2 regions of the Streptomyces sp. NBC_00104 genome follow, and region 1 is predicted to be linked to the other one. Evidence: riboswitches for the same ligand, from Rfam matches in the RefSeq annotation. Region 1 holds a riboswitch; the other holds the start of a gene.
What was found. A riboswitch is a leader RNA that binds a small molecule or an ion and turns the genes downstream of it on or off. The one in region 1 is predicted to bind cyclic di-AMP.
Positions count from the first base shown of each region.

Region 2: linked by a shared signal. The riboswitch ahead of OG272_RS23925 (M23 family metallopeptidase) and the one ahead of OG272_RS20100 (transglycosylase family protein) in region 1 are both predicted to bind cyclic di-AMP.

Region 1 covers NZ_CP108215.1:4,598,701-4,603,961, forward strand. Annotated here, with positions in the region: gene eno (phosphopyruvate hydratase) at 1-732, opposite strand, end outside; gene OG272_RS20100 (transglycosylase family protein) at 1,207-1,902, opposite strand; cyclic di-AMP (ydaO/yuaA leader) riboswitch at 1,907-2,106, opposite strand; gene OG272_RS20105 (transglycosylase family protein) at 2,289-3,347, opposite strand; gene OG272_RS20110 (cytochrome P450) at 3,542-4,867, opposite strand; gene OG272_RS20115 (tetratricopeptide repeat protein) at 4,864-5,261, opposite strand, start outside.
Region 2 covers NZ_CP108215.1:5,433,078-5,438,338, reverse strand. Annotated here, with positions in the region: gene ribA (GTP cyclohydrolase II) at 50-718, shown strand; gene OG272_RS23930 (PP2C family protein-serine/threonine phosphatase) at 809-1,939, shown strand; cyclic di-AMP (ydaO/yuaA leader) riboswitch at 2,206-2,367, shown strand; gene OG272_RS23925 (M23 family metallopeptidase) at 2,378-3,442, shown strand; gene OG272_RS23920 (PrsW family intramembrane metalloprotease) at 3,693-5,057, opposite strand; gene trmB (tRNA (guanosine(46)-N7)-methyltransferase TrmB) at 5,215-5,261, opposite strand, start outside.

The DNA.
Region 1 (5,261 bases):
GGCGACGTCGAGCGCGAGCGCGATCTGCTCGCCGGGTACGTAACCGGCCTGCTTGATGGCCTCGAGGATGAGGTCGAGCGCGGCGCGGTTGGACTCCAGGTTCGGGGCGAAGCCGCCCTCGTCGCCGAGGCCGGTGGACAGGCCCTTGGTCTTCAGCACCTTCTTGAGGGTGTGGTAGACCTCGGCGCCCCAGCGCAGGGCCTCGGAGAAGGACTCCGCGCCGATGGGGGCGATCATGAACTCCTGGATGTCCACGTTGGAGTCGGCGTGCGAGCCGCCGTTCAGGATGTTCATCATCGGAACGGGCAGCAGGTGCGCGTTCGGGCCGCCCAGGTAGCGGAAGAGCGGCAGGTCGCTGGCCTCGGAGGCGGCGTGGGCGACGGCGAGGGAGACGCCGAGGATGGCGTTGGCGCCGAGGGAGCCCTTGTTGTCGGTGGCGTCCAGGTCGAACATCGCCTGGTCGATCAGGCGCTGCTCGGTGGCGTCGTAGCCGACGAGCTCCGGGCCGATCTGCTCGATCACGGCGAGGACGGCCTTCTCGACACCCTTGCCGAGGTAGCGGTTGGGGTCGCCGTCACGGAGCTCGATGGCTTCGAAGGCACCCGTGGAGGCGCCGGACGGGACGGCGGCACGACCGGTGCTGCCGTCGTCGAGGCCGACCTCGACCTCGACGGTGGGGTTGCCTCGCGAGTCGAGGATTTCCCGGGCTACGACGACGTCGATGGACGGCACGAGCATCTCCTTCATGGGATGTGACGCTGGTTGTGCGGGGCCGCTTGGGCCTTGCGACTAGAGCCTAACCGCCCCCGGGCCGTCGGCAGCCGACCGACCGTCCCGTGGACAGACAGACCGTACCCATTGTTTCAGGTCGGAACAAAGGGGGGTGGGCGAGAAAGTGAACAGAAAGAGGGAGAGGCGAGGAAGAGGAGAGGGAGAGGAGAGAGGGAGTGGCGAGGAAGACGGGCATGAAAAAGCCCCGCCCCGGTGCGTACGGGGGAATGCGCACCGGGGCGGGGAGCCCGTGGGGACGGGGGGACGGCCCTCACGAGGTCTTCACTATGGAGGACACGGATGTGAGCGGGCTGTGGTTCAGCTGGAGAGCGGCTCGATTTTCGGCCCGGCCGAACCCGCCCCGCCCCGCCTGCCCGGCCGTGGGGGCGGCCGTGGGGATGGCAGGCGGTCGGCGGCCGTCGCGATCGCCGTGGGTCAGCTCAGGTGGAGCTGCTGGCCCGGGTAGATGAAGTCGGCGTCGTCGATGATGTCCTTGTTCAGCTCGAAGAGCTTCTCCCAGCCACCCTTGACGTTCTTCTTCTCGGCGATGGCGCTGAGGGTGTCGCCGCTGACGACCTTGTACTCGCCGTCGCCCTTCTCGACCTTCTTGCCGGTCGGGGTCTCGACGGTGGCACGCTCGGAGGAGCGGGAGGCGCGGGTCTCCTGGCTGCTCTTCTCGGTGCTCTTCTGGGTGCTCTCCTGCGAGGAGGAACCGGAGTCCGAGTTGCCGCTGGAGGCGGCGGCGCCGTCGTACGAGGCGCTGGACAGGCCGGTGCCGCAGACGGGCCAGGCACCCTTGCCCTGGCCCGCGAGGACCTTCTCGGCGATCGCGATCTGCTGGGCCTTGCTCGCCTGGTCGGCGGTGGAGGCGTACTGCGTACCGCCGTAGGCGGCCCAGGTGGAGGCGGAGAACTGCAGACCGCCGTAGTAGCCGTTACCGGTGTTGATGGACCAGTTCCCGCCGGACTCGCACTGGGCGACGGTGTCCCACTCGGAGGCGGTGGCGGCGGAGGCGCTGCCGGCGACCATCAGCGGAGCGGCGATGGCGGCGGCACCGGTGACACCGGCGACGGCGATGGCGCGAGCCGCCTTGGACGGACGGCGGTGCTTGCCCTTGCTGGAAAACAGCATGGAGTGATCCCCTCACCGACGCCTGCGAGGTGAGCTGTCGGGTTCGGGCCGGTTGAGTTGCCCGGCCGCGCCCGCTCGCCTTTCGGCTCACATGGCGCGGCTTCACCCCGAGCCGGTTCCGGACGTGCGCCCCCGAAGGGCCGCAACCACCGGACCCGGCACTTACCTTGGGTCCCCCGCTCCTGCCTACGGCGCTTGACGCGACGACTGTTCCATGCGGCCGTTGGCAGGATTCGGCGTACCGACCGCAGGGGCCCGCTGTGGCGAGCGGTCACGACCGTAGACACGTGATTCGCCGGATTTCAAAGACGATCAGGGGGTCTGTGATTCATCTCCCACGGAGATCAAAACGGGCATTCAGGGGCGAACCGTGACCTGAACTGCCGCTACTTTTCGCCCGTTTCGACACCGACTTCGAGGGTCTGACCGGGAAGGATAAGGTCCGGGTCAGTTCCGACCGTGGCCTCGTTCTCGGCGTACAGCTCCCGCCACCCGCCGCCCAGGCCGAGCGAGTTCACGATGCCCGTCAGGCTGTCGCCCGCCTGGACGGTGTACGCGCCGTCGACGACCTCACGCGCCGCGTCGCCATCACGGGAGGCGTGACGGCCGGAGGACGCGGAGTCGGTGCGGGAGCCGTCGGCCGCGTCCGTGCCGGCCTCGGTGTCCGCGTCGACGTCCTCGTCGGCACTGGCGCCGCGATGACGGCCGGTGCCACCCTCACTGTCGTCCGCAGCCGAAGAGCTGTCGCTCTGACCCGACTTGTCCGAGTCTGCGCTGCCGGAGCCGGCGGAGTCGTCCGAGTCGGTGCCGGTTCTGGCCTTGGTGGAACCCTCGAAGACATCGGCGGACGATCCCGACGATTCGGACGATTCGCTCGGCCCGCGGGAGCCGCTGGAGCCGGTGGAGTCCGTCGGTCCGGTGGAGTCGGTCGAGTCGGCCGACTTGCCCGACTTGGCCGCGTCCGTCGAGGCGGACGAATCCGATGTATCGGATGAACCTGACGAACTGGACGAATCCTCAGAGTCCGAGGAGTCGTCCGCGACGCCCGTGTCCACGTCGGCGGAACCGGAGTCGCCTCCGAGGTTGTGGAGGAGTCCACAGGTGGCCCAGACGCCGACGCCCTGGCCGGCGAGCACCTTCTCGGCGACGGCTATCTGCTGCGAACGGCTGGCCTGGTCGGCGGTCGCCGCGTACTCCAGACCGCCGTACTTCTCCCAGTTCGCCTGGGTGAGCTGAAGGCCGCCGTAGCGTCCGTTCCCGGTGTCCGCGCTCCAGGAGCCACCGCTCTCGCACTCCGCCACCTGGTCCCAGGTGGTTCCGCCGGCCGCGCTCGCGCCGGTGGCGCCGAGGAGTGGAATCGCGATGGCCGAGCCGGTCACTCCCGCCGCGACGAGGAGGGCCGGAGCCTGACGGGGGCGACGGTGACGACCGTTCCCGGAGAGCATGCGGTTGCCTTTCACGCGACAGCAGTGGCCTGTGCGACGGGCGTGGTGACCTCTTCGCACTGACGTGTGAACGTAGCCGCAGTCGATCAGTTGTCACAAGTTAATGCAGCGTAGATCACGTGAAGATCACAGACTTGAGGGAGTGTCATCTTCTGACACGGAATGGGGTATGGCTACGGCCCGCCCGGGTACGACTACGGGTTGCTCACCAACCCGGTCACCGGCCGCTCCCGCGGGGTGAATTCGACCGGAAGCGTGCGCAATCCGCGCATGATGAGCCCTCCTCGCCACCTCAAATCGGCAGAATCCCCCGCCAGTCGCAGGTCGGGGAGGCGGGTGAGGAGCGTGGCCAGCGCCGTCTGCCCTTCGAGGCGGGCGAGGGGGGCGCCGAGGCAGTAGTGGATGCCGTGGCCGTAGCCGAGGTGCTGGTTGTCCCGGCGGGAGAGATCGAGGGTGTCGGGGTCGTCGAAGCGGGCCGGGTCGCGGTCGGCCGCCGCGAGGACGACGAGGACGGGGTCGCCGGGGGCGATGTCCTGCCCGCCGAGGGTGAGGGGTTGGGTCGCGAAGCGCCAGGTGGCGAGTTCGACGGGGCCGTCGTAGCGGAGGAGTTCCTCGACGCCGGTTTCGAGCAGCGCGGTCTCCCGCGCGGCGAGGGAGTCCTGGAGGCGGGTGCGCTGGTCGGGATGGGTGAGGAGGGCGTACATGCCGTTCCCGATGAGGTTGACGGTCGTCTCGAACCCGGCGAACAGCAGGATGAACGCCATCGCCGCGGCCTCGTTCTCGGTGAGGTGCTCACCGTGGTCGGAGGAGCGGATGAGCCCGGAGATGAGGTCCTCGCCGGGGGCGGGGTGCTCGGTGAGGGCCTCCCGCTTGCGGTGGATGAGGTCGGCGAGATAGCCGCGCATCTTCTTGACCGACCGGGCCACCCCTCCCCTCGGCCCACCGCCGTGCCGGATCATCATCCCCGCCCAGTCCCTGAAGTCGTCCTGGTCCTCCCGGGGGACGCCGAGCAGGTCGCAGATCGCGTAGATGGGGAGGGGGAACGCGAACTCGTGGATGAGGTCGGCTTCGCCCTTGTCCGCGAACCGGTCGATGAGCTGATCGGTCAGCTCCTGGACCCGGGGGGCGAATTCGGCGACCCGGCGGGGCGTGAAGGCCTTGGAGACGAGGCGGCGGAGCCGGGTGTGGTCCGGCGGATCGATGTTGAGGAGATGCGTCATCAACTCGGCCTTGCGCTCCCCGGGAATGCCGGTCTTCCCCCTGGCGTGCGCGGGCTCGTCGTGATGCGCCGGGTTCTTGGACAGACGCCCGTCGGCGAGAGCCTGCTTCGCGTCGGCGTAACGGGTGACCAGCCAGGCCTCCACACCACTGGGCAGACGCGTCCGGTGAACGGGGGCGTGGTCTCGGAGCCAGGCGTACGCCGGGTAGGGGTTGGTGGCGAACTCCCAGGTGAAGAGGGCGGGAGCGGCGCCGGTCCCCTGGGGGGTGCCGGTGGGGGTGGGTGCGGGCTGGTTGGTCACTCGTCGACGGTAGCGGGCGGGTCCGATGGGGGTGACGGCAGTTCACCCAGCTGCATCTTGGCGTCGTAATGACCTTGCTGTGCGGCTCTGCGGAACCACACCGTGGCTTCGTCTCCTGCACCGGCCTGCAGGAAGAAGGCACCCAGCAGGAACGCGGCCTCGCCGCTGCCTCGCAGGGCGGCCTGGGTGAGGACGGCCTCCGCCTCCTCATGGGATCCGGATCTGTGGAGGAAGCTGCCCAGTGCCTGGGGCGCCACGGAGTAGCCCTCCGCCAGTAATCTGCGCAGGAGCTGCTCCACTTCCTCGTCATGGTTCGTCCAATGATCCAGAAGGATCGCAAGGTTGAACACCGCCAGCGGGTCCCCCAGGGCGGCACCGCGACGGAGCCAGAACT
Region 2 (5,261 bases), 830 kb from region 1:
TTCAAAACTGAAGCACAGCGACGCCCCGCCCCAGGACCGGAGAACCCGCATGCCCGACTTTCCCGCTGCCACCCCGCGTGCCCGCGTCCGGGTACCGCTGCGTTTCCACGACGGCTACGGCGTCGACGCCGACCTGGTCACCTTCCACGGCCTCGTCGACGGCCAGGAGCACCTGGCGATCGTCCTCGGCGACCCCGCCCCCGGCGCGGCCCCGCTGGTCCGGCTGCACTCCGAGTGCCTGACCGGCGACGTGTTCGGCTCGGCCCGCTGTGACTGCGGTCCGCAGCTGCGCGAGGCAGTGGAGCGGATCGCCGACCGCGGCGGTGTCCTCCTCTACCTCCGCCAGGAGGGCCGGGGCATCGGCCTCTACAACAAGCTCGACGCGTACGCCCTCCAGGACCAGGGCCTCGACACGTACGAGGCGAACGCGGCGCTCGGACTGCCGGAGGACGCCCGCGACTACACGGCGGCGGCCCAGATGCTGGGTGCCCTCGGCATCGACGAACTGGACCTGCTCTCCAACAACCCCGACAAGGCGCAGCAGCTCCGCGACCTCGGCGTAGGCGTCGGCCGGCGCGTCCCGACGGGTGTCTTCACCACCGCCCACAACGTCCGCTACCTCCGCGCGAAGGTCCTCCAGACCCAGCACACCCTCCCCCTACCGGAGCTGCCGGAACTGACGGAACTGACGGGACTCGCGGGGCTGACGGCGGGCTGAGCCCCGCGCGGCGCGGCCTCCCCGTCCCCTCACTAGCCCACTCGGCCCGGCCGACTAGCCCCGTTCCCCACCGACGGAAACCCTGTATCCGTGGGCAGCCAGTGGGAGTGGAGGGGTGTGCGGGAGCCGGGTGGGCGGCGGTTCTCGTATGCCCGCGCGCTCGTTCGCGTCCTGCCCGCCCTGCTGATCGCCACGGGCCTCTTCTACGACCACTTCACCCCGCGCGAGTTCACGGCGGTCCCCTTCTTCACCGCAGCGCCCCTGGTGGCGGCCCCGCTCTTCTCGCTGCACGGCACGGTGGTCACCGGGCTCGCCTCGATCGCCGGCATCACCGCCGTACGCCTCTACTACGGCGACACGAGCAGCGTGGACGCGATCACCGAGATCGCCACGGTGGCCACCGTCGCCGTACTGGCCGTACTGATCAACCGCCTCGTGCGCCGCAGCGACGCCCGGCTCGCCACCGCCCGTGAGATCGCCGAGGCGGCGCAGCGCGCCGTACTGCCGGTGCCGCAGGAGCGGATCGGCGGACTGGAGATCGCCGCGCGGTACGAGGCGGCGCAGGCCGGGGCGTCGATCGGGGGCGATCTGTACGCGGTGCAGGACTCGCCCCACGGCGTACGGCTGATCGTCGGCGATGTGCGGGGCAAGGGGCTGGGGGCGGTGTCGGCGGTGGCCGTGCTGATCGGCGCGTTCCGGGAGGCGGCCGAGCAGGAGTCGACGCTCGAAGCGGTCGCCCAGCGCCTGGAACGGGCGCTGGCCCGGGAGGCCACGCGCCGCGAGGCCGCGCGACGGGACGCGACGGTGGAGCACGAGGGGTTCGTGACGGCCGTCCTGGCGGAGTTCCCGCACGGCGCCGGCCGTGCCCGGATCGTCAACCGGGGCCACCCGTCCCCCCTGCTGCTGTACGCCGACGGCGTTCTGTGCGCCCTGGAAGCCCCGCAGCCCGCGCTTCCCCTCGGCATGGACGACCTGGGCACCTGGCCCGACCGCGCGGAGGAGACCGGATTCCCGCCCGGCGCCACGCTGCTCTTCTACACCGACGGCCTCTCCGAGGCGCGGGACGCGCGCGGCGCCTTCTACGACCCGGCCGAGCGCCTGTCCGGACGCACCTTCTCCGCCCCGCGTGCCCTGTTGACGGCCCTCGCGGAAGAGGTACGCCGTCACACGGGTGGCCGCACGACGGACGACATGGCCCTCCTCGCGGTCCGCCGTCCCTGACGTCGCACACGCCCCTCTCACATCTCTCCCGCTCGATATCACCGAGCGTGTCCGTCCGACCGTCCTCCGTATAACAACTGACGTACCGTCAGGCCATTTGTTACTCCTGAGGAAAGGTCAACTCGCCCGTTTTACGCCCCTCATGACCCGTAAAGTCCAGCGCGAAAGCCGGAACGATCATTAAGAACAGCTTGGAATGGAGTACTCGCGTCTATTAACGTTCGATAACGCAGCGCGGTCGTCCCAGCCGTCACAAGAGACGGCTCCGTGCTCACGCGCCGAATCCCGCAAGGGAACCGGGGAACCACCACCCTGGGGTGAATCGCACGGAAGCCGTCGTGGCAGTACGCACGACTGGTTTACGCGCGTAGGAGACCTTCCTGCTCCGAACCCGTCAGCTAACCCGGTAGGCGAGGAGGAAGGAAGGAGCACGCCCACGTGGCGTCGAACCGGTCCGCGACCGAAGCCCCGTTCGTACCGAGCCAACGAGACGGCGAGAGCCAGACGTTCGGCTACGGCAGCTACAACAGCGACAACGAGGGCCCCTGGCAGGAGTGGAATCCCAGCGAGGAGACCCTGCGCCCCGTTCGCGGTCGGCACCGCGTCGCCAAGCCGCGCGGTGGACTCGCCCGTGGCGGACTGGCCCGCAGCTCCACGGTTCTCGGCGTCGGTGTCATAGCCGCCGTCGGCGGCGCCGGCATGGCCAGCGCGCAGTCCGGCAAGGCCCCGGTGTCCATATCGCTGCCCGACATGCCGAACGTCGGCTCGGTCTTCGAGGACGAGAAGCCCGACGAGCCGGAGCCCCAGGCCTCCACCACCCCGCTCAGCAGTGCCGGCCTGACCACCGCCGACACCGAGCAGGGCACCGCGGACGCCGGCGAGGCGCTGCGCGCCCGCATCATGGCGCAGGCCGAGTCCCAGCAGGAGGCCTTCGACAAGGCCGCCGCCGAGGCCGCCCAGACCGCCGCCGCGGACAAGGCCGCCGAGCAGGCCGCCCAGGAGAAGAGGGAAGCCGAGGCGAAGGAAGCCGCCGCCAAGAAGAAGGCGGAGGAGGAGGCCGCGGCGAAGAAGGAGGCCGAGCGCCTCGCCGCCCTCGCCAAGCAGTTCACGCTTCCCACCTCCTCGTACACCCTCACCTCGACCTTCGGCCAGGCGGGCCCCTACTGGTCCTCCGGCTACCACACCGGCCTCGACTTCGCGGCCCCCACCGGCACCCTCATCAAGGCCGTCCACAGCGGCACCATCACGCAGGCCGGCTACGAGGGCTCCTACGGCTACAAGACCGTCCTCACCCTCGATGACGGCACCGAGATCTGGTACGCCCACCAGTCCTCCATCGGCGTCAGTGTCGGCCAGAAGGTCGCCACCGGCGACGTCATCGGCCGCGTCGGCGCCACCGGCAACGTCACCGGCGCCCACCTCCACATGGAGGTCCACCCGGGCGGCTCCGCCAGCGGCATCGACCCGGCGGCGTGGCTGCGCAGCAAGGGCCTCACCCCGTAGCCGGGCAGAACCAGCGACCACTCCCGCCGGGCCTCGCACCCGCCCGCGGAGACCACGACGCCGCGTAACCCCACGGGGATTACGCGGCGTTCGTCATGCCGGGGGAGCGACAGTACGGTGCGGCGGCGGGGCGGGCGTCCCTACCGCAGGAGGCACCTGGCGCCAGGCGACGGGGGACACACCGGCACGGCCCCGACCACGCCACGCACCGGCAGCCCGCGAACCGCTACGGCTCCCGCTGCCGATACCGCTAGTACCGATACGGGTTGTACGAGGGATACGGAGCCATCCCGTGAACCACCGGCTGCGGATAGGCGGACCCGTACCCGCCGTACCCGCCGTATCCGTATCCGCCGTATCCGTATCCGTACCCGTACCCGCCGTACCCGTGCTTCGGTCCGGCCTCCCGCCCCGCGTACCCCAGGGCCGGGCGGGCCAACTCCCGCCTGCGCCACAGCTCGAACAGCAACTCCCGCTCCCGCAGCGCGAAGTCGCCCCCGGCCCGACCCCGTCGCCCCCGGTTCCGGAGGAACGCCAACCTCGTCGCGTACGCCTGGTACTCCGCGACCGACCGAGCCCCCGCCTTCCCGAAGTGGTGCGCCGCATACTCCCGCGCCACCCGCCGAGCCCGCATCGACCCCAGCACATACGGCTCGGCCGGCGTCAGCCACCCCGCGGCCGCGTACGCCGGCAGCTCCTCCCGCACGGTCCGCAACTCCCGCTGCCGAGCCCAGATCACCAACCACGTCAGCAACCCGAACGCCGGCACCATGAACGCCGCGTACACCGCGAAGAACCCGTACTCCCCGAACGTCGCGGACCCGTTCCAGACCGCGTGCATCCCCATGGCGAGCAACAGCCCGCCCACGGGCACGAGCACCCGCCGCCCCCGCTGCCACTCCGCGGAGAACGCCGCCACCCCGAACCCGATCCCCGTCAGCACGGTGAACAAGGGATGCGCGAACGGCGACATGATCACCCGCACGAAGAACGTCGCCGCGGTGACCGACGCCAGCCCACTCCCTCCGCTGAGCTGATCCGTCCCGAACGCGGTCCCCAGATACAGGATGTTCTCGGTGAACGCGAACCCGGTCGCGGTGAACCCCGCGATCACCACCCCGTCCACGATCCCGGTGAAGTCCCGCCTCCTGAACAGGAAGACGAGCAGGACGGCCGCGGCCTTGGCGGTCTCCTCCACCACGGGCGCTATGACGGTGGCCCCCAGGGTGTCGGCATGCGAGGGGTCCGCGGTCGCCGTGGCTATCCACCGGGTCGCGAAACTGTTCGCCACGATGGCTATCAGCGCCGCCGCGCACGCCCCCCAGGCGAACGCGAACACCAGGTTCCTCCAGGGCCCGGGCTCCACCCGGTCCAGCCACCGGAACGCGGCCATGAGCAACGGCACGGGCAGCACCGAGAGCCCCAGCCCGACGAGAAACCCCTCCGTGCCGGTCTGTTCACGGACGAGCGCGAGGATGACGAGCCCGGAGATCCCGAGCAGTCCTATCAGCGCCCCGTACGTGACGCTCTTCCGCTGCCACCAGCGCGTGGGCCTGAACGCATACCCACCGGCAGGGCCGCTGGGGTGCGTCGGGTAGGGGGGACTGGTGGCCATTGCATTGACCCTAACGAGGGAGGGGCGCCGCCCGCGACGGCGCGTGGTACGGCCCGCCGGACCGCGCCGGCCGGCCCGGCCGTAGGACCGCACGCGCCGGCCCGGCCGCCGGACTCTGCCCGCCGAACCGCGCCCGCCGGACTGTGAACGACGGCCTTCAGACGCCTGTGGGGGGGTGTTCGGACTTCCGCATCTGTTCCTGCA